2 regions of the Dehalobacter restrictus DSM 9455 genome follow, and region 1 is predicted to be linked to the other one. Evidence: predicted binding sites of a transcription regulator. Region 1 holds the regulator's gene; the other holds the start of a gene.
What was found. Region 1 encodes NrdR, which represses ribonucleotide reductase genes. Its sites were predicted from a motif close to CACNANATNTNGTG; they were not measured.

Region 1 (15,958 bases):
TTCACATCCAGATTTGCATTTGCAGTTACATAGACAGCCATTTTTCTCCTCACTCTTACAAGAAGGTAAATATTTTTCAAAAAAATACCATTCTTTACTATTTTAGTATTCCATGGAGATATGGTCAACATTTTTTGCAGCAGCAAGACAAATATTCAAAAGCATTTCTGACAAGAATGAAAATTAAGGATGATCTCTGTTCAATACAGGAATCATCCTTAATCTTTAATTCTTTATTTCAAGCCGCGGACTGGGCAGTTTAGCTTCTCTCCCATTTCTTTAAGCCAGGAATCCGGGTATGCTTCATAGGTTTTTCCATCGAGGACTCCCTGGGGGGGCTGGCGAAATTGCTGGAGCACCCAGCTGGTCTCCTGGCCAAGAAGCTTACGGATCACGGTTAAATCCTCAAAAGGATGCCAGACCGGCAGCACTGTTGTCCTGAATTCATATGGGATTCCGCTGTTTTTGATCCATTCGACCGTTTCGGATATCTTGTCGCCACTGTTCCTGCATCCGGTCAGCTCCGGATATTTTTCCGGAGTGCATTTGATATCCATCGCAATATAGTCTAAGCAAGGCGCAACTTCCTGCAGTTTTTCAAGGCTGCTGCCGTTCGTATCCAGCTTCACTTTAAAGCCTAGTTCCCAGATTTCCCTAGCCAAAGGCACAAGGTCCGTAGATAAAAGCGGCTCCCCGCCCGTTAGACATACTCCGTCCAATAGCCCTTTTCTGGTCTTCATAAATTCTATGACAGCGGAAGGAGAAGTCTGCGACGGCTTCTCCTTCACATCGACCAGGGCAGGGTTCTGGCAGTAACCGCACTGGAAATTGCATCCCCCAAAAAAGACGGTTGCGACAATATGACCGGGATAATCTACCAGAGAAAAAGGTTCAATATCCATCAGCATAATCTTTTATCCATCCCTTTTTATGCCATTCCTGCAAAGTTCGCATTATTGACTTGGGTTGTTATTTCGCTACGCCGTCAAACAGACTTGGCGTGACGCCCGTAACACGATATTTAACAGTTTCTTGTTTCTCTTCCTGTTTGCCGGGGTTCATGGCGGAGATCGGTCTATAGAAGCCGGTGACCCTCGTCATGACTAAGGTTTCCCTGCCGCACTCGGGGCAGTTAAAATGTTCACCTTTGATATATTTGTGGTCTTCGCAGATGCTGAAGGTCGGAGTCAGCGTGAAATACGGCAGCTGGAAGTTCTCAAATACCCTGCGTACGACAGCCTTGGCGACGGCAAGATCATCGAGACTTTCAGCCAGATAACCGTGAAGCACGGTCCCTCCGGTATAAAGCGTCTGCAGGTCATCCTGAAGCTCCACGGCGCGGAACAGGTCGCTGGTATAGCCCACAGGCAGGTGAGTGGAGTTCGTGTAATAGGGTTCATTGTCACCGGCCGTAATCATATCGGGATAATGCTTTTTGTTGATTTTGGCTAGACGGTAGCTCGTACCTTCCGCGGGCGTTGCCTCAAGGTTATAGAGGTCTCCGTCTTGCTCCTGGAATTCCTGGATGCGGTCTCTCATATAGTTCAATGTTTCCTTGGCAAAATTCTGTCCGAAAACAGTGGTGATGTCATCGGCGTCCGAAGTAAAATTACGGATCGCTTCATTCATGCCGACCAGACCGATCGTCGAGAAGTGGTTCGTCCAGTACTTGCCGAAACGTTTTTTAATATCTCTCAGATAAAATTTGGTATAGGGGTACAAGCCATTGTCCGTCAGGATCTCCAGCGTTTTGCGTTTGGTCTGCAGCGAGGACCGGGCGATGTTCATGTGGTTATCAATCAGTGTGATGAACTGATCCCAGTTGCCTTTAGCCAGATAGCCGTACAACGGCAGGTTCAGGGTTACAACTCCAATGCTTCCTGTGAGCGGATTGGCTCCGAACAGGCCACCTCCGCGTTTTCTGAGTTCCCTGTTGTCCAGACGCAGACGGCAGCACATGCTTCTGGCGTCCTCCGGATTCATATCGGAGTTGATAAAGTTCGCAAAATACGGGATTCCGTATTTATCGGTCATTTTGAAGATCGCTCTCGATACTTCACTGTTCCAGTCAAAGCCCTTCGTGATGTTATACGTCGGGATCGGGAAGCTAAAAATATTGCCGTCAGCATCACCTTCGAGCATGACCTCGCAGAACGCCATATTGATGATATCCATCTCAGCTTGATATTCCCGGTACGGCGTATCCAGGAATTTGCCGTCAACGACAGCGGGTTCATCTTTGATGGCTGATTCGGCCGCCCGCACATCGAGCGTAATATTAAAGAATGGAGACTGGAAACCTACCCTGGTCGGGACATTGACATTGAAAATAAATTCCTGAATCCCCTGTTTGACTTGTTTATAATCAAGGTTATCCACTCTGACGAACGGAGCAAGATAGGTATCAAAGCTGGAGAGTGCCTGAGCACCGGCAGCTTCTCCCTGTAAGGTATAAACAAAATTAACGATCTGTCCGAGTGCGGAACGAAAGTGTTTGGCCGGTCTGGAGGTCGTTTTGCCTTCCGCGCCCCTAAAACCTACCAGAAGCAGGTCTTTGAGATCCCAGCCGACGCAATATGGAGCAAGATCTCCCATGTCATGATTATGCAAAGCACCGGAATCGTGCGCTTTGCCGACTTCAGACGGAAGCAGGGACTGCCAGAAAGCATTGGTCGCTTTGCTGGTTACAAACCGGTTAAGCCCCTGAACCGAAAATCCCATATTGGAATTCTCTTTGATTTCCCAGGTTCCCAGCCCCAGGTAATCAGAGAATAATTGATTGTTATCGTTTTTGGCGCTTTCCTGATTTCGAATGATTTCATGCTGGAAGCGGTATCTTATATATGCTCTGGCGACATTGGTATTTCCTGTCTGCATCAGGACATCTTCGACTTTGTCCTGAATCTGCTCGATTTGGAAGCCTTCATTCTTACTGTAAGCAGCTTCTAATTCCGAGAATACCCTGTCGGTAACGATCTTCGCCCAGTTGGTGACATTGGGGGTTTCGGTAGCGATAAAAGCCTTTTCTACCGCCTTGCGAATCTTCTCCTGATTAAAAATTTCTCTTCTTCCATCCCTTTTCACAACGTACATGGCTTAGTCCTCCTGCTCCCATATATATTTATTTGCATGGATATCCTGTCTTTATCGCAAGGATCTCAATTGGGGGACTGTTTTATTTGCGACGCTTTACCAGTCCGTTCAACTCTTCCATAAACTTCTGAATATCCTTGAACTGCCTGTAAACAGAAGCAAAGCGAATATACGCAATTTCATCTGCTGCAAACAGTTTTTTCATGACGGCCTCACCGATCAATTCGCTCGGCACTTCGCGGTCGTTGATATCACGCATTTCTCTTTCGATATCAGTGACCATTGTTTCCAGCTGCTCAGTGGACACGGGACGCTTTTCACAGGCCTTGTTCAATCCGGACAATAGTTTGTGACGGGAAAAGGGCTCTCTTCTGCCATCCTTTTTCACGACAATCAGCTGAAAATCCTCGTAGCGCTCATACGTCGTAAAACGCTTTGTGCAGACATCGCATTCCCGCCTGCGTCGGATAGCAGTACCTTCCTCAATTTGTCTGGAATCCAGCACCTTCGTGTCGTCACTCTGGCAAAAAGGACAGCGCAATACCCTCATCCTTCCTATATCTTGTATATTCCTTATTTTATCAATACTATATATAGTAAGCAATAGCCTTTTATTGGCGTTTTTATGCATCTAAGGCCTTCTATATGGATTATTTTACGTTTTGCTTGCGATTTTAGTTCTTGAAGATTTCATGCAAAACATTACTTAAGTCCCAAATCATTGCAAAATAAATAAATCAAGACAAACACACTTCCGTCAAAAAAACATATCCTTTTATTGTAAATATATTCCATTATAACCATAAGGAGGAATCCCCATGAGTATTGGTCAACCCTCCTATCTTCTGCAAAAAGTTGCACCGATTGTACTGAGGGAACTTCAGCCATACATCGCCGGTAAAGTTGGTCCCCTCGTTGCTGAAAAAATTGGCATGCCCATTGCCAGGAAAGTCGGACTTCCACTTGCTAAAAGAATAGGTATTCCTATGGCCCGTAAAACCGGTACCTTTTTATTGAACCGGGTCGGCTATCCGCTTATTAATAAAGTCATTTTTAAAGGAAATCCCCCTTCATTCCTCTTGCCCGGAAATCCCCAGGCAAACAGTGGCACAGGAATAAAGACAATGGTGACAGAAGCAGGATCAGGAAATGGTACCGGTACTGGAATAAGCACCGGTCCAGGTACAGTTATTAATACAAGTAAAGGTATAAAAAGGACAAAAAGAACAGAAACAGGAATAGAATCTGAAGCAGGTGTACGCGGGAGAAAACAAACCAAAGCAGAAAAAAAAATTGAAAAGCAAAACAGAAAGCGTCAAAAAACACGGAGAGGCTTGTTTAGCTTTGGTAAAAATCTTCAGTCCTTCCCGACTGGAATCCGTCCGCAGAACCAAATAGTCCCCGGGCCGATAGTTCCTTCTCCTAACCAGGAAGCACCGAGTACCTTCGTCCAGCCTGTTGTTCAAAATCCAACTGTCCAAAATTCTTATGAACTATTTGATCAAAATCAGAATTATGCTTCAAGTCTATTTAGCAGAAGAAGGCAAAACTATGGTTTTTGAAAAATTCGAATACAAACAATAAGATTCTATAAAAATTGGTTAACGATACAAAAACGCATAAAATCCCGCCTCAGTCTCGAGACGGGATTTCATGGCGTTTATTGCAGAGATCAACGGTTAATATTAAATATTTTAGCCTCGGGATGAGAAAAAACAACAGCGCTAACAGACGCTTCGGGGTCCATCATGAAATTCTCTGTCAGCGTTATTCCAATCTCCTCCGGTTTCAGCAGTCTGAATAGCTTAGCCTGTTCTTCCAGTGCAGGGTAGATCGGGTAGCCCGGAGAAACCCGGATGCCATTGTCAATCCCCCAGATTTTACGCACTTTCTCATGCATGATGTCAGCAAATGCTTCAGCCAGCTCCAGGGCCAGAACCTGAAGAAGAAAAGACTTCAGGTATTCACCCTTGTCCCGGTAATTCTCGGCCTTTTCTTTAATCCCCAGGCCCGTGGTCAGCGCGAACATTCCAAGATAATCATACGCCTGCTCCTGTCCAACATGCTTGTTCCGGGGGCGGACATAGTCAGCCAGACAAAGGCCATTATCTTTTTGCTGACGCGGAAAACTGAGTTCTTCAAGGACAATATTTGAATCCATAATAGCGACCGTATTTCCGTTCGCACAGGCCGGATAAAACGCAAATACCCCATTGACCGTAATCAGCTTGTGTTCTTGGATCTCTTCCAGGAAATCCTGAACAAATATCTGGATTTTGGCTGATTTATCTTGAGAAACATCTGCGGAATCCAGCAGGAGACTTTCCGCTGCCTTGATTTCTTCCTGGGAAGAGTGGCGCAGTTTGTTTTTGACACCGAGATAACGCCTCAGGATAAAAGGCAGATCCAAGTTCGGGATAATCTCCGCCAGCGGATAATCCAGAAGGACCTCCCGTGCTGTATGCTGCGGGCGGCAGGTAGGTCCGTCAAAGCTGACCGGCGAAAATTTATTTTCGATGTGGTTGTCAGAAATACTGCCGGAGATACTGTCTGGGATGTTACCGGAAATCGTACCAGCATTACCGGCCTGATCATTATTTTTAGCTGCGTTATAGCTTCCGGAATCATTGGCTGACTTTCTTTTCAGACCATTCAGGAGATTCAGGCCATCCATAGCGTCGCGCGCATACAGGACCGGTCCGCCGTATTGCGGAGCGATCTTTTCTTCGGTATATTTTCGGGATAGAGCCGCGCCTCCGAGAATCAGCGGGGTATTGATTCCGGCTGCCTGCAGGTCCTGGGCCGTCAGCAGCATTTGCTGAACTGATTTGACCAGAAGTCCGGATAACCCGATCGCATCAGGGGCCTCTTTCCTAGCCGCTTCAATCAGCTGTTCAGAACTGACTTTGACGCCAAGGTTAATCACCTTATAACCGTTATTGGACAGGATGATTTCCACAAGATTCTTACCGATATCATGGACATCGCCCTTGACCGTCGCGAGCAGGATCTTCCCTTTGACCGCCTCTTCGGCTTTTTCCATATAGGCCTCTAGGATGGTCACCGCTGCCTTCATGACTTCGGCACTCTGCAGAACTTCAGCCACGATCAGTTGGTTCCTGTTAAAGAGGCTGCCGACTTCCTCCATCCCCTTCATCAACGGGCCGTTAATAATTTCGAGCGGCCGGTATTTCGTCAGGGCCTCGTACAGATCGTTTTCCAGGCCCTCCTTGGAGCCTTCAACAATCGTTCCTGCCAGCCGTTCCTCAACGGAAAGCCTGGACGTCTGTTTTTGTTCCGTGACCTTTTTCTCTCTGTAAAAATCGGTAAAGGCTTTTAAGGTCTGGTCATTCGTATTTAAGAGTAGGTCTTCGGCCAGTTTTTTCTCTTCATGCGGAATCGTCGCATAACGTTCTAGTTTTTCGGAATTAACAATCGCGTAGTCCAGCCCGGCTACGGTATTCAGATAGACGAATACGGCATTCAGCACTTCCCGGCCTGCCGCAGGCAGACCGAAGGAGACATTGCTGATCCCAAGAATCGTCTTGCATTCCGGATATTTGGCCTTAATCAGGCGCAGGCCTTCAATGGTCTCAACTGCGGAACCGAGATACTTAGCATCCCCGGTCCCTACCGGGAATGTCAGCGGATCAAAGATAATATCGGCAGCCGAAAGACCATATTCATACACCAGCAGATCGTAAGAGCGTCCGGCCACTTCGAGCTTGCGCTCCCGGGTCAGGGCCATACCCTGTTCATCGATTAATCCGACCACGACTGCAGCCCCGAACTTTCGGATCAGCGGAACAACATCATCGAAGCGTTCCCGTCCATTTTCAAGGTTGATCGAATTGATAATTGCTTTGCCCTGGATCAGCCGGAGTCCAGCTTCCAAAACCGCAGGATCGGTCGTATCCAGCATCAGCGGCACTTTGACTTTATTAACAACATGGGGTAGAAAACTGACCATATCCTCCAGTTCGTCCCGGTCGGGATTAGCCACACAGACATCTATGATCTGAGCACCCTTCTTGACCTGGTTTCGGGCAATCTCGGAACCTTCTTCATAATATTCACCGGCGATCAGTTCCTTAAATTTGCGGGAACCGATCACATTGGTCCGCTCGCCGACCAGAAGCGGGCGGTTGTCTTCTTCGGGCCAGACCGGTTCAAGCCCGGTGATGCTGCTCCGTTCCGCTGCCATTGTCCGTCTTGGAGCATACTTGGCCAGGGCTGCGGCCAGCGCTTCGATATGGCGGTCCGTCGTCCCGCAGCAGCCGCCGGCGATGTTCAGCCAGCCTTTGGCTGCGTAAGCGGCCATCTTTCCGGCAAACTCTTCCGGAGTTTCCCGATAACCGCCTTCTTCATCCGGTAGCCCAGCGTTCGGGTAACAGCTCACGGCACAAGCGGCAATTCCCTCCAATGTTCTAAGGTGATCGTTCATCAGTTCTGCGCCGGTACCGCAGTTCATGCCGACGGCAACCGGCTTCAGGTGCTGTATCGAAATATATAAGGCTTCAATATTCTGCCCTGCGAGCATCGTACCCGAGGGTTCAATCGTCACGGAAACGACCAGCGGCACTTTCCACCCAAGTTCAGCAAAGGCACGCTGGATTCCGAGTCCTGCCGCCTTGATATTCAGCGTATCCTGACAAGTTTCGACGATCAACAGATCGACGCCTCCCTTAATAAGGCCAAGAGTTTGGCGGTAATAAGCCTCTTCGAGGTCAGTAAAAGCAATACCGCCTCCAAAGGCCAGCATCTTGGTCGTCGGACCCATGGATCCAGCTACAAACCGCGGTTTTTCCGCTGTGGCCCATTTGTCGGCCGCTTCGCGGGCCAGCCGTGCCGCAGCCTCGTTGATTTCCATATCCCTGTCCCTGAGATGATATTCCCCAAGGACAATATTTGTACCTCCGAAGGTATTGGTTTCAATGATATCCGCACCGGCTTTCAGATAGGCCTCATGAATATCACGCACGATATGAGGACGGGTGAGCGTCAGGATTTCGTTGCAGCCTTCCTGCTCAGGCCCTCCAAAATCTTCAGCAGACAGATTCTTCTGCTGAAGCATGGTCCCCATTGCTCCGTCCAGAATCAGAATTTTTCTCGCAAGCAATTCATTAAAAATCTGTTGTTTCATGGTCTCACCACTTCTTTGCAAACTTTTCCTCCAAGCTTTCCTTGGGTTTATCATATTATTTTACCATGATTATACGATTCATCCAATCTATACATTTCGTATTTCCTGCGTAATCATTTTTGTATATTCTAAGCAGCATATCCGGATATTCTGAGCTGCAGAAAATTCTTGTTAAAATTGCTCAAACCGTTAAAATAGTAATATATGGCGATATTCAGACAAATATGACTGTATTCAGTTTCCTTTCAGAATAATCGTGTATTTTAAAGACACAGGAGGAATAAACGAATGGCCAATAAATTCAGAATACTTGTCGTGGATGACGACGCTTCAATCCGCCAGATGCTCAGCCTGGGGCTGAAGCAGGAGGGTTACGATATCGGAACAGCGGACAATGGAAAAAAGGCACTGGAAATAATCCCTGTCTTTGAACCTCATGTCATCATCCTTGACATTATGATGCCGGTCATGGACGGATATGAACTATGTGAATCCATCCCGGAAATATCCGGTGCTTCCATGATTATGCTGACTGCCAAGGATACATCCAAAGACATTGTCAAAGGACTGCGCCTCGGAGCCCATGACTATCTGGTCAAACCTTTTCACTTTGACGAGCTGCTGGCCCGGATCGAGGTTCAGCTGCGTAACCGTTTCCCGGATCTATCCGGCAAAAGAACCATTGGCCGGTTTACGATCGATGAACTGAAAAAGTCAATCCTGCTCGATGATCAGCCTCTGCAGCTTTCTCCTACTGAATATAAACTGCTGTCCTATCTATTATGGAACAGCAACCAAACGTTGAGTAAAGAACAAATCCTGATTCACATCTGGGGTTACGATTTTGAAGGAGAGGACAATATCGTCGAGGTATATATCCGCTATCTTCGAGAGAAACTTGGGGATCTGGACCATACAATTATTAAAACCGTCAGGGGCCTCGGTTACCACCTGCAGACGGAGCAGCAGTAACCGGCAGTCTGCACGAGATATCAAATATCAAGCATTTTACACAGGAATATCATGACGCATTGAATGTTTAACATTTCAATTGTTGTGCTTTAAGTATGATCACATTAGGGAGATCATCATGAAAATTCATCCTCTGGAAAAATTGAATATTTGGCGGCAATCCCTTGTAGGGCAGCTCCTGCTGCGTTTCTGGGTGTGCCATATCATTTTTTTTACGTTAATTGGGGCTATTCGGTATACTTCCTTGAAAAATTCCCTGTATCAGAGCGTGGAGCAGAACCTGCTTTCAGACTATTACGCCATACGGAACAGTATGGGGAGCTGGCTTTCGAGCAGTGAGTTTCCTCCGGGAAGATTCTCCGAACTCCGCCCGGGAAATTTTGTGGCGTTTTATACCAGCGACCATCAACTTAAATCGATTGTTTACAGCTACGGCAAAGCGAACAGCACGGTCCCTAATCTCAGCCGCAGCCAACTGCAGTTTGATCTTGCTGAGAAGGCGAGATCCGGCGGATGTTTTATTTTTGAGGATACCGACGAACAGCAGTATATGCTGATGGTGGCCCCGGTCGTAACGAACCAGCTTTCGGTAAACAGTCTCCCCCTGGAACAAAACAACGATATTCAGCCCTATGCGGGCTATGCTTTGATCGGTCAGCCGCTGGCTGAGCAGGACCTGATCTTGAGCCGAAATCTCAGAGGGTATACTTTTAACGCGATCATCATTATTCTGCTCAGTACATTTTTTACGGCGCTGGTTTTGCAGAAACCATTGGAACCGCTTCTGAACATTTCCTATACGGCCCGCAAGATTGCCGCCGGCCGCTATGACCTGCGCCTTCCGTATATGAATAAAACCGCTTCGGAAATTCAGCAGCTTCGGGAAGCTTTAAACCATATGCTCGGACAGATGGAAAATGCTCTAAATACGGAAAGATCGGCTAAAAACCGAATGGCCCGGTTTATTGCCGATGCTTCTCATGAACTCAGGACTCCGCTGACCTCGATCAGAGGCTTCCTGGAAATACTTCAGCGGACGGGTATGACAGATAAAGAAACTTTAGATGCTGCCCATCAGACTATGCTGATCGAGACAGAAAGACTGATCAGGCTTACCGAAGGTCTTCTGACCTTAAATCGGATTGCCCAAGAAGAAATAAACAGCGATCATTCCGAAGAGCTCAATTCCGGACTGCACGATGTGCTTCCTGAACTTATGCCGCTTTTGGCCCCGCTGCTTAAAGACCGTACTTTCAGATTCAACGGCCAGGATTTCCGGACAATTGACGATTTCGTCTCGGAAGTCCTGGATACGTCGCAAGTGCTTCCATTAAAACCTGATGAACTGAAACAGATTCTGTACAATCTTGTTAATAACGCTATTCAACATACACTTTCCGGCGGAACGATTGATATCCTCGCCAAATCAGAGAATTCCCGTTTTATTCTATCCGTCAAGGATAACGGTGAAGGAATCCCGGCTGAAGACGTTCCTCATATTTTTGAAAGATTTTTCCAGGGAGACCGTTCCCGTTCCCATGGAAAAGGCCAAGGATCGGGACTCGGCCTGGCAATCGTATCGGAACTGGTGTACCTTCGCGGAGGAGAAATACGGGTCGAAAGCACCCCTGGAGAAGGAACGTCCTTTACGATTTTTTTCCCGCTGGTTCTCGTGAAAAACGATAGCTTGATGACACAAAGTAATTGATGCCACAGATAATTCTATGACAGGATTAATGCCAGAATGAAGCCGAGCATGATGCCGACATTGGCATATTCACTGTGGGAATGGTGGCTTTTCGGAATCAGTTCGTCACTGCTGATATAGATCATTGCTCCGGCCGCAAACGCCAGAAAGAAAGCGATGATAAGCGGAGAGATCAGGCCAAGAATCATTCCCAGCCCGGTACCGAGCAGCGTTGACATACCGGTCATGGTCGTGATCAGGACGACCCTCGATTTACGGACGTTGGCGAGACACAGCGGCATCGCCACACAAAGACCTTCAGCAATATTATGAAGACCGATTGTTAAGGCTGTCATGATACCCATGTGATACGATACTTCGCTGGTCGCGCCGATCGCGATCCCTTCGGGAAGATTATGCAGTGTAATTCCGAGCGCGATAAAATACCCCATCTTGGCATAGTTACTCAAATCCGCTTCAACCTTGTGAATGTGCGGCATTGAAATATCCACCAGAAACAAGAACAGAGCCCCGGCTGCAAAACCGGCAATACAAATGATACTGTTGCTCATGTCCAAGCTGGTCGGAATCAGACTTAAGGCAGATATCCCGATCATGATTCCTGACGCAAATCCGAGCGATATTGAAAGTATCTTGTTCGTGATATTTTTTATCGAGATAGAGATGACAGCGCCAAGCCCGGTAACCAGACCTGCTATCAACCCGTAGAGTAGAATGGTAATAATAATCACTCCGGTATTATTTCTTCACAACCGCTCTTTCCAGGATGTTGTAGAGTCTGCTGACCATACTCCTGGGATCGACGATCAGCCCGGCGGCAATCTGGGAGTTTTCCAGAATCTGTTCTGCCGCTGCCGCAGCAAATGTGTCGCCCGACTTGCGCAGCTCATTGATTCCTTGAATGACCGGATGCTGGCTGTTAATCTCCAAAATCCCCGCTGGGATACCTTCCATATCCTTATTCATGATTTGCATCATTTTCTGCATGCTATGCGTTCCGTATGAGCTGAGCACAACAGCGGGACTGTCCACGAGACGTTTGGAAGCACGCACCTCGGTTACCCTGTCCCCAAGAGTTTCTTTGAACCAATCCAATAAGGCCTTCACTTCATCCTCGGGAATATCACTTTCGGCATTACTGGGCTGCTCAGCATCTAAATCCGGCAGATCCTGACTGTCCTGTTCGGCCGCAACAATCTTCTTCTCTTTGAACTCTGGAAGCCCGCTTAAGATGTAGTCATCAATCGGTTCATACGTATAAAGCACTTCAATGCCCTTGTCCTTAAAGATCTCAAGATACGGCCCGGATTCAATCACTTTACGGTTGGAGCCGCTGACATAATAGATCGCTTTTTGTTCCTCTCTCATTCTTCCGACGTAGCCTTCCAGTGAAATCAGCTCACCTTCAGCCGTCATGTTGGATTCAAAGCGCAGGAGCCTGACCAGTGCGTCCTTGTGGGCATAGTCCGAAGCTGCTCCTTCTTTGATAAACCTGCTGAATTTTTCCCAAAATTGATTATATTTGGCCGGATCATCTTTGGCTTGTTCTTCGAGATACTTTAAAAATCTGCCAGTGACTACCTTGTTCAGTTTGGCGACAAGCGCATTGTCCTGAAGGGTCTCCCTGGAAATGTTCAGGGGAAGGTCATCACTGTCAATGACGCCGCGTACAAACCGCATCCACTCCGGCACGATGGCTTCGGATTTTTCCTGAATCAGGACTTTTTTGCAGAATAGGTTAACGCCTCTCTCCATTTTACTGAAGCCGAACCGCTCATAATTTTCTCCGGGCACAAACAGCAGTGCTTTAATGGAAAGCGGTGCATCGGAGGAAAAGTGCATTCTGTAGAATGGCTCGTCAAAAGCATTGTCAATATATTTATAGAATTCCGTATATTCCTGCTCACTGATTTCAGATGCGTTTTTCGTCCATATTGCTTCGACGGTATTGACCTTTTCACCGTTGACTTTCACTGGATAAGGGACAAAACTCGAATACTGTTTGATAATCCTGTTGATTTCGTCAGCTTTGCTGAAATTATAGGCATTTTCTTTTAACTGGAGAACGATCCTGGTCCCATAATTGCTTTGGTCACCCGGTTCTATTAAATAGCTTCCTGCTCCGTTTGAAGACCAGATCCAGCTTTCAGAGTCCGGTCTGAAAGAGCGGGTATAAAGTGTTACTTTCTCCGCAACCATAAACGCCGAATAAAATCCGACGCCGAACTGTCCAATCAGGCTTAAATCGGTATTGCTTCCGGATCCGGCCTTCCTGACCTCTGTCAGCTGTCTGATAAATTCCTTGGATCCTGAATGGGCGATCGTACCCAGATTTTCAATTAGTTCTTCTTTGGTCATTCCGATCCCATTATCGGTAATGGTAAGCGTGTGCTTTTCTTCATCCGTTTCGATGGAAATTTCCAGCGGCTGTTCGGATTCGCTTATCTCATTTTCGGTGAGCCTGCAGTAGCGCAGTTTCTCCGTAGCGTCAGCTGCATTGGATATTAATTCTCTTAAGAAGATCTCTCGCTCCGTATAGAGAGAATTAATAACAATATCCAGCAGCTGGGTGATTTCTGTCTGAAACTCCCTAGTTTCAACATTGTTATTCATCATTACCAACCCTCCCAATCATTTCATATGGCTGTGCTTTGGTCGAATCAAAAATCGACCATCATATTATACCATGGAATGGAAAAAAATCTAACATTCAAATACTTGTTCCTTCAAATACTTGTTCCTCTGACTTTTTATCACTGAAACCAAAAAAAATATTCCAGTATTCAGGATGGTGTTCTAATTTTTGGAATAAAATGATACGTATATAAAGGACTTTTTACGAGTCATCACGAAAAATAATATAACGAAATATCGTTTAACAAAATATCATTTTTGAAGATTTATTCGCTAATAGAGTTGCCATCATTCTTATGGAATGATTAAATCTTTAAATTCCATTATCCGAATACAAAAGAAGGTATAGGAGGAAAATATCATGAGATTGACGCGACGGTATCTTGCGCTTTTGCTCGTTTTGCTGCTTCTTTGCGTTGGGGCTTTATCCGGCTGCGGCGGGAAAGAAGAATCAGCTGCCCAAAATGAAGCAACCTCGGCTCCGACAGAAACAGAAACGCAAACTTTACCTGATGATAATGAAATTGTATCCGGTCTGATCGGAAAAGGACAGCTGGTCAAAGAGATGACCTATGATTATGTGATTGTTGGCGGCGGAGCATCTTCGGAAAGCAAAGTCTGGCTCAAGGATCAGAAAATGAAAATGGAGGGCACCTTTAACGGCCCAAAGATGACTTTTATTTTTGATAAGTCCAAGAAGGAGTTTACTACTTATATCTCGGGTCAGAACAGCGCCATGAGAATGACGTTAAGTGAATATAACGGTCCGGACATCACCACCCCTGTTGATTATGTCAGTGGTCTCGTTGAATCTAAGTATACAATAGGCGGGACTGAAACGGTCAATGGCATGGAGTGCAAAGTCCTTACTTTCACCAGCGAAGGATCAACTGTCAAGGAATGGATCAGCACCGAGTACGGCATTGTTGTGAAGGCCCAATATGAGGCAGGGGGCGAGATGACCACTATGGAATTCAAAAACCTGCAAATTGGAACAGGTGCCGTACCCGCTGGGACTTTCGACCTGCCGTCAGGAATGGAAGTGGTCGACATTAACGGCATGATGAATCTCGACAGCAATAAATAACAGATAATAGGATGAATGGTTTTTTCATATTTCCAACTGCTAGGGTGAACTCCTAAACAAGCGTAACTTTAAATCTAGAAGATACTGTTAATTGTTTTATACTGTTGGCAGTATTTTTTTTAAACTTTCCAAAAGTACCCTCCCCTTTGCCGTGAGCGTCCACAAGATTGCTCCCGCTTCTCCGTTTCCTTTGCTGCAGCAGCCCCCGCACCCCTTACATGGTTCATTGACGCAGGCTACATTATCCGCAGTCAGGTATCCAAGTCGTTGCAGGTCATTCAGCATTTGTTTGATCATCTCTGGATCGAGGTCTAATTTTTTTGCCAGCGAAGAAAAGGAGTTTGCTTGTTTATCGGCAATTTCTGTTAACAAATTGATCAGCATCGCAATACCTCCTGCCTATTCTTCAGATGAACAACGAACCGAGCTGAAAGATCAGCACCGCCGCGATCCAGCCAATGATCAGTGAGTAGAGAACAGAAAACAGTGTCCATTTAACAGAATTAGTCTCCTTTTTAATTATTCCGATTGTCGCTGCACAGGGTGAATAAAGTAGGGTCATTACCATAAAGGCATAGGCGGAGAGCGGCGTAAAATGCTGTGCTAAGACTGTTCCGAGCATTCCTTCGCCTGCCCCGTAAACCAACCCGAACGTCGCAATGATTGCTTCCTTGGCACCGATCCCGACAAGAAGTGCTACAGAAGCCTGCCAGCTGCCAAAACCAGCCGGGGATAATACAGGTGCGATGACTGCGCCTAATTTTCCAAGGAGACTTTCGGTACTGCCTGGTTCAACGCCGACTGGGAAAACAGAAAGTATCCAGATCAGAACGACGATCCCGAGGATCACAGTCCCTGCTTTTCTGACAAACGACTCCGTTTTTTCCCACATGTGCTGTATCAGGCTCTTCAGCGTTGGCAGACGATAAGGCGGAAGTTCCATAACAAAGTAGGATTTTTCCTGTTTGAACAGTGTTTCACTCAGGATTTTCCCCGCGGCAACAGCAACCATGATCCCTAAAAGGTACAGTGAAAAAATGACCAATCCTGCCAACGGTATGATGCCGATCGTTTTGCCCCTGAAGAATGCCCCGGCAAACAGCGCATAGACTGGAAGCCTAGCACTGCAGGAAATAAACGGACTGATTAAAATGCCGATCATGCGGTCTTTCCGGCTGTCCAAGGTTCGGGTGGACATGATTCCGGCCACATTGCAGCCGCTGCCGACAATCATTGCAACGGCCGTTTTTCCGTGCAGCCCGACAGCATTCATCAGCCGGTCCATAACATAGGCTGCCCTGGCCATATAACCGCTGTCTTC
Region 2 (15,958 bases), 220 kb from region 1:
GGAAGCGGAAAACTGGGAATATGCGTTATCCATCCGGCCCAAGGAAGACCGTATGGACCGCAATACCTTAAAAGGAAGCCAGTTTATCCGTCCGCTGCTGGAGTTTAACGGTGCCTGCCCGGGCTGCGGGGAAACGCCGTATGTCAAACTGCTGACGCAGCTCTTCGGGGAACGTATGATGATCGCGAATGCGACAGGCTGTTCCTCAATTTGGGGAGGAAGTTACCCTTCCATCCCGTATACGACCAATGCCGAGGGCAGAGGACCGGCCTGGGCCAACTCACTTTTTGAAAATAACGCGGAGTACGGATACGGCATGTACCTCGGCGCTTTGCAGATCAGAGAAAGAATTTCTGCCCTGATGCAGGAAGCCCTGGCGATGGAGCTGTCCGAAGAAATCAAGACAGCTTTCAGAGAATGGCTCGATGCGTACCAGGACGGGGAAAGGTCGCTGACCGCTTCCGCCAAAGTGCTTCAGGTATTGAACGGCAACGCTGCCTTGGGTCTTCCTGTCATCCGTGAAATACTGAAGAGAAAGGACTATCTCGTCAAACGCTCAGTTTGGGCAATCGGCGGGGACGGCTGGGCGTATGATATCGGCTATAATGGTGTCGATCATGTCCTGGCCAGCGGGGACGATGTCAACCTGTTTGTAATGGATACGGAGGTCTATTCCAATACAGGCGGGCAGTCCTCCAAAGCGACCCCGACAGCCGCGATTGCCAAGTTTGCCGCCGCAGGCAAAAAGATCCGGAAAAAGGACCTTGGCATGATGGCGATATCCTATGGCTATGTTTACGTCGCCCAGATTGCAATGGGAGCGAATATGATGCAGACGATCAAAGCGATTACAGAGGCTGAAAGATATCACGGACCGTCCCTGATCATTGCCTATTCCACCTGCTTCAATCATGGTCTTAAGAACGGGATGGGGATGAGCCTGGCCCAGCAAAAAAAAGCAGTAGAGGCAGGATACTGGCATCTTTACAGGTACAATCCGGATCTTAAGCAGCAGGGTAAAAATCCGTTTATCCTAGATTCCAAAGAACCCAAAGGAAACTTTAAAGAATTCCTGGAAAGCGAGATCCGTTATGCTTCTTTGAAAAACGTTTTCCCTGAGATTGCCGAAGACATGTTTAGCTTGGCGGAACAACATGCTGCTGAACGTTATGAGAGCTACAGGAAGATGGCAACCTCCCAATCCTAATCTACAATTATTCGGCTATAGAATTATATGGGGCTGTTACAGACGAATTTACTTTCATTCGTTCTGCAACGGCCCCTTCGATTATTGAAAGAAGATGACCTCCTGTCTATGAAACAACGGTCATTTCAACAGCGGATTTTTCCCTTTGCTTTTTCGTTGCTCTGATGCTCAGCAGTAGATTTACTGCAAAAATTACAACTGTGATGCCTCCCAATATAGACAGATTCTCATACAGAAAGCTGTAGTTGACACCGGATATTACTTCTTTAAGTGCATTGATTGCGTATGTCATTGGTAAATATGGATATGCGATATCAAAGAATTGTGGTACAAGCTCCAGTGGGAAGGTTCCTCCGCAAGCGGTAAGCTGAAGGATCAGTAAAAAAAGTGCCAAAAACTTGCCAACATCCTTGAGGTTCGCGATCAAAAAATCCACAATGGCGGTGAAGCATAAAGCAATCAGAATGCACACGACATAAAACATGAAAACATTCTTCACCACCAGATGCAATCCGTGCTGTAAAACAAGAGCTAATGCCACCGCTTGAACTGCAGCTACCAGTGAGAATCCAATAAACCTTGGATCCGCAGGCAGATATCTTGAAAGACGGCGTTCAAAATTGATTTCCGGATCAAGGTAAATAACAATTAGCATGAGGATTGATCCGATCCATAATGACAACGAAATAAAATACGGTGAAAATGCTGTTCCATAATTCGGCACTGGATCAATGCTCAGCTGATTAAGCGCAACAGGTGTTGCTGCGTAGGTATCGAGTCCAGAAAGATTCGCCGTTTTGTCATTTGCTGTTGTGATTGAATCCGCAACCGCAGTCTTTGCCTCGTTGATGCCATCATTCAAGGTCTGACTACCGTTTAGAAGCCGCTGTTCGCCATCCGGAAACTTAGCCGCACTGGCGTTCAGTTCACTGCTTCCTTGGGCAGCTGCCGCTATATCCATGGCAGCCGTCTGGATACCAGAATTTAGTTGTGGATACACAGCTGCCAATTCTGCGGAACCTTCCGCCAACTGTCCTACACCACCAGATAGCTGATTTAAGCCGGTCCCTAACTGATTTGCCCCGCTTGCCAATTGCGTTGCACCATTCATGAGTTCTTTTGACTTGCTATCGATTAATGCGATGCCGTCATTCAATTGTTTACTTCCTGCCTGCAGCTGTTGGGAACGGCTGACTAAAGTGGCGGTGTTCACCTAAATCCTCAGGAATCGTTTTCATTTCGGTCGTCATTTCACTGACGATTTCTTTGGTCGCCTTTTGTGAAACCTTATCTTTAAATTCGAGCATGACTCTGTTCAGAACCTGGACAGCAAGGAAATTTCTTTTCTCTTCCGGTTGATAGATGATGATGCCCTCATTCTTATCTGATTTATCTGCCGAAGCTATTTTTTATGAGAAATCGGCCGGTATCGAAACTTCAGCATAATATTCTCTGTTTTGTATTCCTGTCTTTGCTTCTGCGTCCGTAGTCAAAACCCATTTGATGTTTTCATCGGATTTTAGTTCTTCAGTGATCTCATTTCCTAAATTTCTTGACTTACCATTGATAACTGCGCCCTGGTCCTGATTGACAAAAGCCACAGGAAGCTTCTCTAATTTGCTGTACGGATCCCAGAACGCTGAAAGAAAAAATACACTGTATATGAGGGGAAGAATGATTACAGCTGCAATAACTGCTCGTTTTCTCCAACGTTTTTTCTCTAATGCCATGACATTTCCTCCAAACTGCTATTTATAACTAATTAGCTACTGCAGCTCCTATTGTTTTTTCAAAGATTTTCTGATAATTTGATCCCAGTTAACCAATACCCTTTGATTTCTTCTACGGTGGCTTCGTAAGAGATCTTCTGATTGGATAATAGGATGCGAAGACTTGCTGCCGCTGTCATGCCAAATATGGAGACAGCCAGAAGTTCCGGGCCCAAAGGCCTGATTTCCTTCTTTTCTATTCCTTCCTGAATAATTTTTTCAATGAATTGCAAATATTCTCTTAAACTTTCACGCAGCAGGAGTTGCCTGTCTTGTCTTCCCCAAACTTCGCTTAAAAGTACTTTTGCAAACTCAGGATGTTCAAAGGAAAGCTTTGTTTGAACCTCAATTAACTTTTCTAACTGTTGGATTGCTCCTTCTACATTTTCGGCTGATTCTTTAACTGTTGCGACAAATTGGTCGATAGTCCAGCGAATCATACTGACAAATAATTCTTCTTTGCTTTTGTGCCGGTAAAATAATGTCCCTTTGGCAACTTTTGCCTGAGAGGCAATGTCTTCCATTGTCGTTCGTTCAAACCCATTGACAGCGAATAATTGAAGTGCAGCCTGAAATATTGCTTTATCTTTTTGGTTTGTCATCCCTTTCTCCTTTACACTTTATACTGACTAGTCAGTATAAATACTATGTTTTAAGGATTTATTTGTCAAGAGAAAAAGTTTATCATTCACAAGAAGAAAGCATTTTTCTACATTAAAGTAATTAACAATAGGAAAGGAGCTGCTGCATGCGAATGATTACTATTCGTTTTGCAACAGCCCCTTGACCCAAATTGTTTATTTTTCGTTAGAGTCCACATATTCTTTGGCATTGCGAACTTCAAGTTCTCCGGGAATGCCTACATTTGATACAGGCTTCTTTGTTTCAAAGCGGCTGTCCCAGGCAGCGGTAGTATGTTTCTCAACAGGGTTCGCCATAAAAGTTTCCTTCTTTTTATTATTGGCCACTTTTCTATTCCTCCGCTACGCTTTATCCGGGGACCGTCTTCTATCTTCAGCCATCCCGCCAATCGCCTGCGGACTGGCAAAAGCAATCGAGCCTGCCGGCATCGGATGAGTGTTGTTCAGGTGACCCCAAGCAAGCGAGTTATTGGTTGTCAATACTTCTTTGACTTTGCGTCTGTCTTTCGCCATCGCGTGATTCACCTCACCAAGAATTATTCGCTGCCTGTAGTTTTTGATATTTTTTAGAAAAAAATACACAGTCATCAATGGAAAATGATGACTGTGTATTGGCTGTGCATTTTCAAAAGTCGTTATTTTACCCGCATTTGGAATAGCCGCAGTGGATGCAGACCATGCAGCCGCCTTCGTGATTCACGGGCATTCCGCATTCAGGGCAGGCATTGTCGATCGCGACGGCGGCCTGAGCTTTTTTAATTACGGCTTTTTCAGTTTTCTTCAAATCATCCGAAAGGACAGGTTCTTCCGTTTTATTGCGATTGATAATCGCAGAATTACCGTTTACGCCGATATCCTTATACTTTTTGATTACCCGCGAGATTGCATCCGGGCACGAGGTGACATTGACACCTTCTCTTCGGATGCAGGCGGGGCAGCGGATTCCACGGATCTGCTCTATGATAGCATCAACAGAGATACCTGAACGCATCGCGATCGAGATTAGGCGGGAGGTTGCTTCCGATTGGGAAGAACAGCCACCGGCTCTTCCCGTATTGGTAAACACTTCACAGATACTGGTTTCATCGGCGTTTACGCTAACATAGAGATTACCGCAACCAATTTTAATCTTTTCAGTGACGCCGACAGTCACCGGCGGGCGGGGCCTCGGCTTGATGGTAGGCATCGGTGCAGAAGCGGTTGCTTCAGATTCAGTGGTGGTCTCGAGCTTTGCAGTCGTCTCAGGTTCAGCTGTGGCTTTGAAATCAGCCGCCGGATTGGCAGTTTCTTTCGTTCCGGCAGACAGCACCTGCTGTTCACGGCTGCCGTCCCGATAGACCGTAATTCCTTTGCAGCCAAGCTCAAAGGCTAAACGAAACGCTTCGGCAACATCTTCGCAGGTAGCTGTATTTGCAAAATTAATAGTTTTGGAAACCGCATTATCCGTATATTTTTGAAAAGCAGCCTGAATTCGGATATGCCATTCAGGAGAGATCTCCTGCGCGGTAACAAAGACCTTCTGTACCCATTCCGGGACTTCCGGCAAACCGAAGACGTTACCTCGTTCGGCAATTTTGGACATAAGCTCCTTTGAGTAAAAGCCATACTTATGCGCATAATCTTCAAAAAGCGGGTTGACCTCAATCAGTGCCGTACCGTCCATGACCGTTTTAGTATAGGCCACGGCAAAGAGCGGCTCCACGCCGCTGGAAGCACCGCAGATCATCGATATCGTCCCTGTCGGGGCAACTGTAGTCAGTGTAGCATTGCGTAATTCGATCTTGCCGTCATAAATGGAACCCTGATAATTAGGAAAGGTACCGCGTTCCTTGGCCAGTCGCTGGGACTCTATACGGGATTCGGTACGGATGAATTCCATAATCTTTTCGGCGAAGGCTGTACTTTCTTCGGAAATATAGGATGTCTGCAGAAGAATCATCAAATCTGCAAAACCCATAACACCCAGGCCAATTTTCCGGTTTCCTTTGACCATTTCTTCGATTACGGGAAGAGGATATTGGTTGATATCAATCACATCATCAAGAAAACGGGTCGCGAGCCTTGTGACATAGCCTAAACGCTCCCAGTCAATTACGGTCTTTCCGTCCTTTTCCGCCGCCATAAGCTTTAAATTAATGGAGCCAAGATTGCATGCTTCATTGGGGAGTAAGGGTTGTTCGCCACAGGGGTTGGTAGCCTCAATCACGCCAATATGCGGCGTCGGATTATCGCGGTTCATCCGGTCAATAAAGATCATGCCTGGTTCACCGTTCCGCCAAGCGTGGTCAACAATTTTAGCGAAGACTTGTTTGGCGGGGAGCTTACCTGCCGACTTTCCAGAATGAGGGTCAATCAGGTCATATTCCGTGTCATTTTCCACAGCTTTCATAAATGATTCCGTTACAGCAACCGAAACATTGAAGTTGTTAATATCTCGGTTATCTTCTTTGCAGCTGATAAATTCCAGAATATCCGGGTGGTCGATCCGAAGAATGCCCATGTTGGCGCCGCGTCTTGTTCCTCCTTGTTTGACAGCCTCCGTAGCGGCATTAAAGACTTTCATAAACGAAACCGGACCGGAAGCAACCCCTCCAGTGGAACGCACCATGCTGTTCTTCTGGCGCAGCCGGGAAAAGTTAAAGCCTGTTCCGCCGCCTGACTTATGTATAATTGCTGCATGTTTCAGTGCATCAAATATATCCTCCATACTGTCCCCGACCGGCAAAACAAAGCAGGCACTTAACTGTCCAAGGTCACGCCCGGCATTCATCAGTGTCGGCGAATTCGGCATAAACTCCAAATTAGCCATGACCGTGTAAAATTCTTTGGTCAAATCTTCAATTTCCTGCGGATTCTTACCATACTTTTCTTCAGCGCCGGCAATGACCGAAGCAACCCGGTAAAACATCACTTCCGGCGTCTCGCATTTTTGGTCATTTTCCTGCTTCAAATATCTCCGTTCCAGGACAACTCTGGCATTCGGCGAAAGATTGGCTTTGGGCCACTTTTTCCAAACTTCCGTATTGTTACGCAACGTTTATACCTCCAAAATTCATTCGGACTGTAAATCCGGTTAGTAAACTACAAGTAGTACTATATAAAGTTTACAGATACTATATCTGGTAGTCAAGGGGTCAAATGGAAAAATTAATCATAAAAAATAAATAGGCTCTCAAAACAAAAACCCCCCCGGGTAAGATACCCGGAAGGGTCTGATAACAATTAAATTACCAGTTGTTTCTGGAGCGGGGTTGGTAGCAATCCCGGCAATAAACAGGTTTGTCACCAGTAGGTTGGAAAGGTACTGTGGTTTCTTTGCCACAAGCAGAACAAACAGCAGGGAACATTTCACGTTGAGGGCGCGAATAGCCACCATTTCTGCTCTGTGCTTTTCTTGCTGAACGGCATTCGGGGCAGCGGCCTGGTTCGTTCGTGAATCCTTTTTCAGCGTAGAATTCCTGCTCGGATGCAGAAAAAGTGAATTCACGGCCACAGTCTTTACAACTTAGTGTTTTGTCATTATACATAAATGACCTCCTAGATTTATTACCCGCCTCATTGGAAGTTGATTCGACATCTTCCCTGAGCCTGAGGCAGTCGAGAAGGTCTTCTAATCCCTCAAATATTAACGAGCAATACTTAGTATAACTAAAAAAATACAAATTGTCAAAACAAAGTATAAAGTATTCTGGCTAATTTTTCAAACTTCTCAGCATTTTTTCTATTAATCTTTATGTTTTGTCCTATATCTTTATATTTTGTCCTATTTAGTCCTAATATCTTTTCAAGCATTTCTCTGCGTATTTTTTTCCTGTCTCATTCATGGTATGATTTTGGTCATAAATGGTTTTTAACTGAGCAAGGAGGCTGCAGATATGGAATATAACTGGCTTATATGGGGATACATTGTCCTTGTAAATATTTATGGTTTTTCCGTTATGGGGTGGGACAAATATAAGGCCAAACGGGGAGGCCGGCGGGTCCCTGAACGCCGTTTCTTTCTTACAGGACTGATATTTGGTGCTCCGGGGATCTATCTGGCCATGCGTTTCTTTCGGCACAAAACCAAGCATAAGGCCTTTATATACGGTATCCCTGTTCTGATCATATTGAATATATCTGTTCTTGTTTATTTTCTGCAAAAATTTTAAAAAATTTGTAGAGATTCCAAGGATAAACATTTTTTATCTAGAATTTCCCATAAGAATAAGGTATATTAAGATATAGTGGCCGGCTGACCGGAAATTTCCTCATTAATAAGCAGTTGATTTGTGAAAGATTGGGAGGCGGATGAAGATAAATACTGATAGTATTTCAAGGGCCAGAATACTGATCGTCGACGATAATTCTGTAAATATTTTGTTACTTGAAAAACTGTTAAAAATGTCGGGATACAGCAATATCATGTCCACCACTGATTCCAGGGAAACCCTGTCCTTATATCGAGAGCATAATCCCGATCTGATTTTAATGGATTTAAGGATGCCTTACCTTGATGGATTTGAGGTAATGGAGCAGTTGAATGCAGTCAAAGAGGATGACTTTCTTCCGATCATTGCCATTACAGCCTACAACGATCAGGAGCACAGACTGAAAGCCTTGACGCTCGGCGCCAAAGATTTTATTGGGAAGCCGTTCGATTATGCTGAAGTTCTGATGCGAATCAAAAATATACTGGAAATACGTTTACTGAACAACGAAATCAAAGAGAACAACCGCAGACTGGTCAATAAAGTCCAGGAGAGAACAAAAGAACTGGAAGATTTGCAGGTTGAACTGATCCACAGGCTGGCGAGAGCCGCAGAATTTCGGGACAGCGAGACAGGAAATCACATTCTGCGAATGAGCAAATACACGTATGAACTTGGTAAAGCCTTCGGATTGCCGGAAAAAGACTGTGAACTAATGTTTCATGCCAGTACGCTGCATGACATTGGGAAAATTGGCATTCCCGACGAAGTACTGCTGACACCAGGAAAACTCACTCCTGATGATTGGGAAAAAATGAAAACCCATACCGTTAAAGGGGCTCAGATCCTGGCCGGCAGTTCAGCGGAAATGATTAAGCTTGCTGAGCAGATTGCGCTGTATCATCATGAAAAATGGGATGGAAACGGTTATCCGAACGGGCTTCAAGGAGAGGAAATCCCGTTGGTGGGACGAATCACCGCCATTTGTGATGTGTTTGATGCTTTGATTTCGGAGCGTCCTTACAAGAAGGCGTGGGAAATCGACGAAGCCTCAGCTGAGATAGAAAAAGGTAGAGGCACACACTTCGATCCTTCTCTTGTCGATCATTTTCTGAAAATTATGCCGGTAATCAGGGAAATTACGGAAATCTATAAATAACAAGTTCTGCCTATGGTCATTGAATGTAATAAACGGCGGCGGTGTTGGAATGAGGTCAAAAGAGTTAAAGAAAAAGCTACCGCTTTTCCAGTGGACTTGGCGCACCTATGTTTGCGAAGCACTCATTCCATTGATTATCATGGGATTGGTGTTTATTGCTATGTTCATTCTCGCGCACTTCTGGCTGCATAAAGAAGTATCAGGTATGCCGATTGCTGGTCAGGGAGAAAAGCTCTATGCCGCGCTGAACGGTTTAAGCGATCAATTGTACCGTATTGGCCGTTTTATCATTGTAGGTCTTCTTATTTTCTATGGTATATTTATCATCATGTTTTACCGGAAAGCTCATCGAATAAACAAGGCGATCTCGGACCCTCTGGCCAGGATTAAGCAGATGGTCCTTGATATCGGTACAGGACAGCACCTCCAGGAACAACCGGATTTCTTCATTGAAGAGTTGCAGGATACGGCAGTCTCAGTCGTACAATTAGGTAAACGGCTGCATCATCTCGATGCCAATCTGACAGTTTACCAGTCTGAAATCAGGAAAAAGGAAGAAAATCTGCAGGCCCTGGTAAAATCCATTGATGATGCTATTTTTGAAGTAGATGAATCCGGGATCGTTCGGAATGCTTGGACAAATGATCAGAGTATTTTAATTAGACCGGCTGCTGAAATCATTGGTTCCTCCTTTTATTCCGTTATGGATGAGGAGACCGCAAAGATCAACATGACCTTGATCAATCGTGCTATTCAAGGCAAGGAACCGGAGGTATTTGAATATTTCCTGAACACTTCAAAAGGCGTCCGTTGGTATCAGGCACGGATAGCCCTTATTGACAATGATAGGCATAGTGTTTCCATCTCCGTAAGGAATATTACCGATAGGAAGGCGCTGGAGAATTCGCTTATTTCAGCCAAGATGGAGGCTGAACGGGCCAGCCTGGCCAAATCGGAATTCCTCTCGAGTATGAGCCACGAATTTAAAACACCCCTGAATGCGATTATGGGCTTTGCCCAACTCCTGGAGATCGATACGGAGGCTTCTTTAAACGAATTTCAGAAGCAGAGTGTCAAAGAAATCTATAAAGCAGGGAACCACTTGCTTGACCTGATTAATAAAGTCCTTGATCTCGCGAAGATTGAAACAGGCAAATTTGATGTCGTGATTAAACCGGTAGAAATAAAACCTGTCCTAGAAGCTTCGATCAATTTAGTCAAGCCTCTGGCTGATCTGAAAGGAATTGCGATCACGGCAGCGTATTCCGGGTGTGAGAATTATTGTGTGGCGGCAGACCAGATCCGTTTGAAACAAGTGCTGCTGAATATTTTTTCGAATGCGATTAAATATAGTTTTGATAATGGAATGGTTGAATCCAGCTGTCAGGAGTTTGATGGGTGGCTGCGGTTAAGCATCATCGATAGTGGTTTAGGCATTCCGTTGGAAGAACAGGGTAAGATATTTGATCCTTTTTTCAGGGCATCGAATATCAACCATTTAATCGAAGGTACCGGGATTGGGTTGCCGGTTGCCAGAGAATTAATTGAACTGATGGGCGGAAATCTTGGATTTGACAGTCAAGAGGGAAAGGGAAGCCATTTCTGGTTTGAACTTCCTTTGGTTCATGCCGGCTCGGCAGAAAGGATGACAAAATGGATAACATATTAGAGGAAATGGGTAAGGATATTTTTGCAAAATATGTTGGGATAGAAATACTCAAAGCCGAAGCCGGAACAGCTGAGGCCAGGTTAAAGATAGACGAGCGCCATTTAAATGCGCTTGGGATCGCTCAGGGCGGAGCCATTTTCACGCTGGCGGATTCGGCACTCGCTGCAGCGTCGAATTCCCGGGAGGGTACGGCAATTGCCGTAAATGTCAGTATTACCTATTGTCAAGCTGCCGGTCTGGGAATACTCACCGCCAGGGCCAAAGAAGTATCCCTAAACCGGAAAATAGCGACCTATCTGGTTGAAGTCACGGATGAGAAAGACAATCTCATCGCCATGTTTCAGGGAACGGTTTACAGAAAACAATAAAATAGAAAGCTCATGTTCGTACCATACTAACGGTGACATGGTGCGAACATGGGCTCTGGAATTTCATACGTCTGGCATTCATTACTTCTGAGGTTTGAAGGTATCACACTGTGTCTCTTCCGAGCCTTGGGAATACTTGACCCCTCTGTGATTCACCTGAATCATCGGCGCATCGCACATGACATCTTTATTGTAATGACACTCGGTGACTGTACATTTAATTGAACCCATTTTTTTCACCTCCTTGGGCGAGTATCTTATTAACGTTAAAGCTTTGGCGTTTATACCTCTTATTATTATGAACAAAAATTAATTTACTATGTGGTTAGCAAAATCAATAAATTTCTAAAGACGCCTCGGCGTCTTTTTTCATAAGGCTTGCATAAATGGAAAATTATTGAAGAAGGCCGCATATATTATTATTGCCATGATCATTTTTTGGAATGGGGTGACTCACACGAATGATTTTAATTACAGATATGCCGTAAACCACAGCAATCCGGTAAATTATTATTATCAACCGCAGCCGGGCAATCCCAGAAAGCCTTGGGGCTGTCCAATGCAGCAAAATAGCTGGAATAACGGCATCCATCCTCTCTTTGAACCTTCGATTCCGTCCAGAGCCAATCTGATTTTGCTTACGCCGGCAATTTTTGGAGCTGCGGCCGCGCTTACGGTCGGATTTAGTTTGTACGGCCGCAGTTTCAGCAGAGGATATTCAAAATTTATTTTTTTTGTTAATATCTATGCGATCATTGCTTCTCTGGGCGCCGGGACATATATCTTCGAAACGTTAACCCTCGAGGAAAGGAAAGACGCCAAACTAAAGGATATTATTCTTCCGCTGATAACAGTCATTTTGTTTTTTGCACTGCTCTTTAATCTGGTCTACTCGCTTTATCCGTCTTCCTTTTCCGGGACAATCGGAAAAACGCGTGTAACTCAGTTTATTTCGTTTCTTTCTTTAAGCATTGGTAGTATTTCAGTGGGGGAAACTTTTAATGTGACACCGGAAAAAAGCGGGACGCAAATCATGGCTGCTGTGGAATCCTTCTGGAATTTATTTGTTCTGTCACTTCTTATATCTTTGATCACATAGTCCTTAGCGGGATCTTCTCCGTCTCTTGACAGGAAGACAGATCATTTGGCCGATCCGCAGGTTCGTGGGATCAACTCCGGGGTTCAGTGAGATAAGCGAAGTTGTTGAAAGGTGGTATTTACCAGCCAATTTGGAAAAGGTATCACCTGCTTTGATAACATAACGGTTCGCTGGTGGACATGAAACAACGCTCCTCCTGATTGGAATGCAGATCAAGACCCCCGGTTTCAGGTTATTTGGGTTTACTCCTGTGTTCACCGATGCAATTGCCTCTGCAGTTGTATTGAATTTGCGGGCAAGGCTATAAAAAGTATCACCCGGCTTGATTTGATATGGGATTGTTCCTTTCGGACAGGTCATGAAAGCTCACTCCCAGCAGATATTTTTTCTCTTCTCATTGTATGAAAGGATTACCTGTCTGCCGGACAGAAGGACAAACCCAACCCCAAATTTTTTTCGTTTTAAAGGTTAGAATAAGAAAATCCATAAAGGGATAGTGAAAATACTTCTAAAATATTCAGATTAAAGCAGGAGATGTACAAGTTAGTTTGAATACTAAAATATTTGACAACCAAATTAAAAATAAGGTAAACTTTGATTATGCGCTGAGAGGAAGTGAAAGGTTGGAAACAAATTTTCGTACTGTTTTAAATGAACTTCTGATTGGAACATTTAATCAAATTCTAGATGTAGAGCAGAATGAGATTAAGAAAGGACCATTAAATAATTTGTCTATCTCAGAACTGCATGCGATTGAAGCGATTGGAATGTATCAGGACAGGACAATGTCTCAGGTTGCCGCTGATCTGGGTATCACTGTCGGAGCGCTTACTTCTTTCATCAATAACCTCGTTAAAAAGGAGTACGTTTCCAGACAAAGGGATGAGGCAGACCGGAGAATTGTCAGGATCAGTCTGACCCGAAGGGGAAAGCTTGCCTACAGGATTCATGAAAAATTCCATCTGGATATGGTCAAGCATATGCTTCTCGGATTAGGGGAACAGGAGAATATTTTAATCGAATCATTGCAGAAACTCACCGAATTTTTTGATTCGAAGTATTCCTTTAACCATTAACAAGAGATAAAAGATACATGAAAAAGGTAAACGAACAGAAGATTCGTAATGGATGATAATAAACGAAATAATATGAGAGAAAAGGAAATTTGGAAATATGTATGACGTCGAGATAATTGGCACTGGCAGCTATGTTCCTGAAAACAGGGTGACGAATGATGATCTGTCTAAGATTGTTGACACAAGCGATGAATGGATCCGTACCCGGACAGGGATCAAAGAACGTAGAATTTCACTGACGGAAACCACAGCGGATCTGGCAGTTGCAGCCGCCCGCAGAGCGCTTGATGATGCCGGAGTTGCCGCTGAGGAGCTTGATCTGATTATTGTGGCCACGGTTACACCGGACTATTTTTTCCCGTCAACGGCATGTTTTGTCCAGAATAGTCTCGGAGCCAGCCGGGCAGCTTGTTTTGATATCAGTGCGGCTTGCACCGGTTTTATTTTTGGACTCAGCATTGCCTCCCAGTTTATCAGAACAGGGATGTATCAAAAGGCACTGATCATTGGTGCCGAGGCCCTTTCCAAAATAACGGACTGGGAAGACCGCGGCACTTGTGTCCTGTTTGCAGACGGGGCTGGCGCGGCGGTTATCAAAAGAGGAAATCAAGGCATCATTTCCGAAGTAATCGGTTCTGATGGGAGCAAAGGCGAATGTTTGGAATGTCCTGCCCTTCCGCTCAAGAACGTCTTTATTGAGGCCGAGGAAGCAAAGCCCCCACATGCCAAAATGAACGGACGGGAAGTTTTTAAATTTGCAGTCAATATTTTACCTGAGTGTATTTTGAAGATACTTGAAAATACACCTTATACGCTGGAAGACATTAACCATATCATACCGCACCAGGCGAACCTGCGGATCATCGATTCAGCGGCCAAAAAGCTGCAGGTGGATCAGGCGAAGTTTTATGTCAACCTTCCCAGTTATGGAAATACCTCGAGTGCGAGTATCCCAATTGCCTTGGATGAAATGGCCAAAGGGAAGTTAATCCATAAAGAGGATCTGCTCGTTCTTGTCGGATTTGGAGGAGGACTCACCTATGGCGCGATGCTGATTAAATGGACCATAGGGGGTAAGTGATGCCTTTTGACACGATCTGCAGGATTATTGCCTCCCAGATTGAGATTGAACCGGAGAAAATACAGCTGTCCACCAAGTTCCAGCAAGACCTCGGGATTGACTCTCTAAGCATTTTTGAAATTGTTATGGAGCTGGAAGATGTATACAGGATTGAAATTCCGACTGAAGATCTTGAAGAATTAATCAGCGTAGCAGATCTGGTTGACTATATGAGTAAGCGAACGAATTGAAGGAGAGAGTGGCATGAATAACTTTGATTTTTTTTATAAGCTGGGCGTAAAATACCCGCTGATTCAAGGCGGTATGGCCTGGATTTCGGACAGCTCACTTGCATCGGCTGTATCAAACGCCGGCGGAATCGGTATCATTGCGGGGGCCAATGCACCTGTCGAATATGTCAAAGAAGAGATTAGGAAGGCCAAAGCTCTGACAGACAAGCCTTTTGGCGTAAATATCATGCTGTTAAGTGAAAATGCCGGAGCCATTGCCCACCTCGTCTGTGAAGAAGGGGTAAAAGTAGTGACGACAGGCGCCGGAAGTCCCGGGAAATATATTAAAATGTGGAAAGAAAACGGCATTACGGTCATTCCCGTAGTTCCTTCCGTTGCGCTGGCCCGCAGGATGGAGAAGGAGGGGGCAGATGCCGTTGTGGCGGAAGGGGGAGAGTCCGGCGGACATGTCGGTGAACTTACGACCATGGCCTTGCTTCCTCAGGTGATTGACGCTGTAAATATTCCGGTGATTGCTGCTGGGGGAATCGGTGACGGCAGAGGGATTGCCGCAGCTTTTATGTTGGGTGCAAGTGGTGTCCAGGTTGGCACAAGGTTCCTAACTGCCGAAGAATGTACCGTGCATCAAAACTATAAGGATAGAATCCTGAAAGCTAAAGATATCGATTCAGTCGTTACAGGCAGGCCAACTGGTCATCCGGTCAGAGTCCTCAGAAATAAACTTACCCGGCAGTTTGAAGAGCTGGAAAGGACGGGGGCACCTCTGGAGCAGTATGAGACGCTTGGCGCCGGTGCGCTGCGCAAGGCTGTAAAAGAGGGAGATACGGATTACGGATCGGTAATGGCTGGGCAAATTGCAGGTCTGATTAAAAAAGAACAGACCTGCAAAGAGATTATTGAAGAAATGTTTGCCCAGGCAGAGGAACGTCTGAAAGCTATTAAGCTTGACAGTATTACCCGCTAAAGGGATACGTATGGGGGACGAAAGAACCATCCCTTTGTCCCCCATATTCGGATGATTATCGGATGATTATTGGAGGATACGGAAAGAATGGATAGAAAGACAGCGTTTATTTTTGCGGGCCAGGGTTCACAGTATGTTGGCATGGGAAAAGAACTTTATCAGCATAACGATGTTTCGTGGGCAGTTTTTGACCTGGCGGATCAGGAACTTGGATATTCGCTGAGTGGCCTGTGTTTTAACGGACCCAAAGAGGAACTGGATAAAACTGAACATACACAGCCGGCCATTCTTACGGTCAGTGTGGCAGCCGCAAGGGCGCTGATGGATCAGGGGATCAATCCTGATCTGACAGCCGGATTCAGTCTGGGTGAATATTCTGCCTTGGTCTTGAGCGGTGTATTGCCATTTGAGGCGGCTGTGAAACTGGTCCGGAACAGAGGCAGGTATATGCAGGAGGCTGTGTCTCAGGGTGTTGGAGGAATGGCTGCAGTCCTCGGTTTGGAAA

Region 2: DEHRE_RS12790 (vitamin B12-dependent ribonucleotide reductase) is a predicted target of NrdR. The motif match lies at 6,729-6,742, and genes of this name have one in related genera.

The regions. Positions count from the first base shown of each region.
Region 1 is NZ_CP007033.1:2,443,236-2,459,193, forward strand. It holds gene DEHRE_RS11740 (anaerobic ribonucleoside-triphosphate reductase activating protein) at 234-908, opposite strand; gene DEHRE_RS11745 (ribonucleoside triphosphate reductase) at 970-3,093, opposite strand; gene nrdR (transcriptional regulator NrdR) at 3,176-3,634, opposite strand; gene DEHRE_RS11755 (hypothetical protein) at 3,912-4,655, shown strand; gene metH (methionine synthase) at 4,766-8,236, opposite strand; gene DEHRE_RS11765 (response regulator transcription factor) at 8,525-9,208, shown strand; gene DEHRE_RS11770 (sensor histidine kinase) at 9,327-10,916, shown strand; gene DEHRE_RS11775 (ZIP family metal transporter) at 10,931-11,647, opposite strand; gene htpG (molecular chaperone HtpG) at 11,655-13,532, opposite strand; gene DEHRE_RS11785 (LolA family protein) at 13,912-14,637, shown strand; gene DEHRE_RS11790 (FeoC-like transcriptional regulator) at 14,734-15,021, opposite strand; gene feoB (ferrous iron transport protein B) at 15,044-15,958, opposite strand, start outside.
Region 2 is NZ_CP007033.1:2,659,661-2,675,618, reverse strand. It holds gene nifJ (pyruvate:ferredoxin (flavodoxin) oxidoreductase) at 1-1,207, shown strand, start outside; gene DEHRE_RS15415 (YhgE/Pip family protein) at 1,314-2,363, opposite strand; gene DEHRE_RS15410 (hypothetical protein) at 2,368-2,514, opposite strand; gene DEHRE_RS15405 (YhgE/Pip domain-containing protein) at 2,617-2,937, opposite strand; gene DEHRE_RS12795 (TetR/AcrR family transcriptional regulator) at 2,997-3,578, opposite strand; gene DEHRE_RS14525 (CDIF630_02480 family spore surface protein) at 3,774-3,944, opposite strand; gene DEHRE_RS15055 (hypothetical protein) at 3,960-4,130, opposite strand; gene DEHRE_RS12790 (vitamin B12-dependent ribonucleotide reductase) at 4,258-6,651, opposite strand; gene DEHRE_RS12785 (zinc-ribbon domain containing protein) at 6,845-7,144, opposite strand; gene DEHRE_RS12780 (DUF1294 domain-containing protein) at 7,493-7,768, shown strand; gene DEHRE_RS12775 (HD domain-containing phosphohydrolase) at 7,908-8,966, shown strand; gene DEHRE_RS12770 (sensor histidine kinase) at 8,986-10,635, shown strand; gene DEHRE_RS12765 (hotdog fold thioesterase) at 10,620-11,003, shown strand; gene DEHRE_RS14520 (DUF1540 domain-containing protein) at 11,085-11,234, opposite strand; gene DEHRE_RS12760 (hypothetical protein) at 11,431-12,102, shown strand; gene DEHRE_RS12755 (LysM peptidoglycan-binding domain-containing protein) at 12,106-12,462, opposite strand; gene DEHRE_RS12750 (MarR family winged helix-turn-helix transcriptional regulator) at 12,651-13,178, shown strand; gene DEHRE_RS12745 (beta-ketoacyl-ACP synthase III) at 13,276-14,259, shown strand; gene DEHRE_RS12740 (acyl carrier protein) at 14,259-14,489, shown strand; gene fabK (enoyl-[acyl-carrier-protein] reductase FabK) at 14,503-15,453, shown strand; gene fabD (ACP S-malonyltransferase) at 15,541-15,958, shown strand, end outside.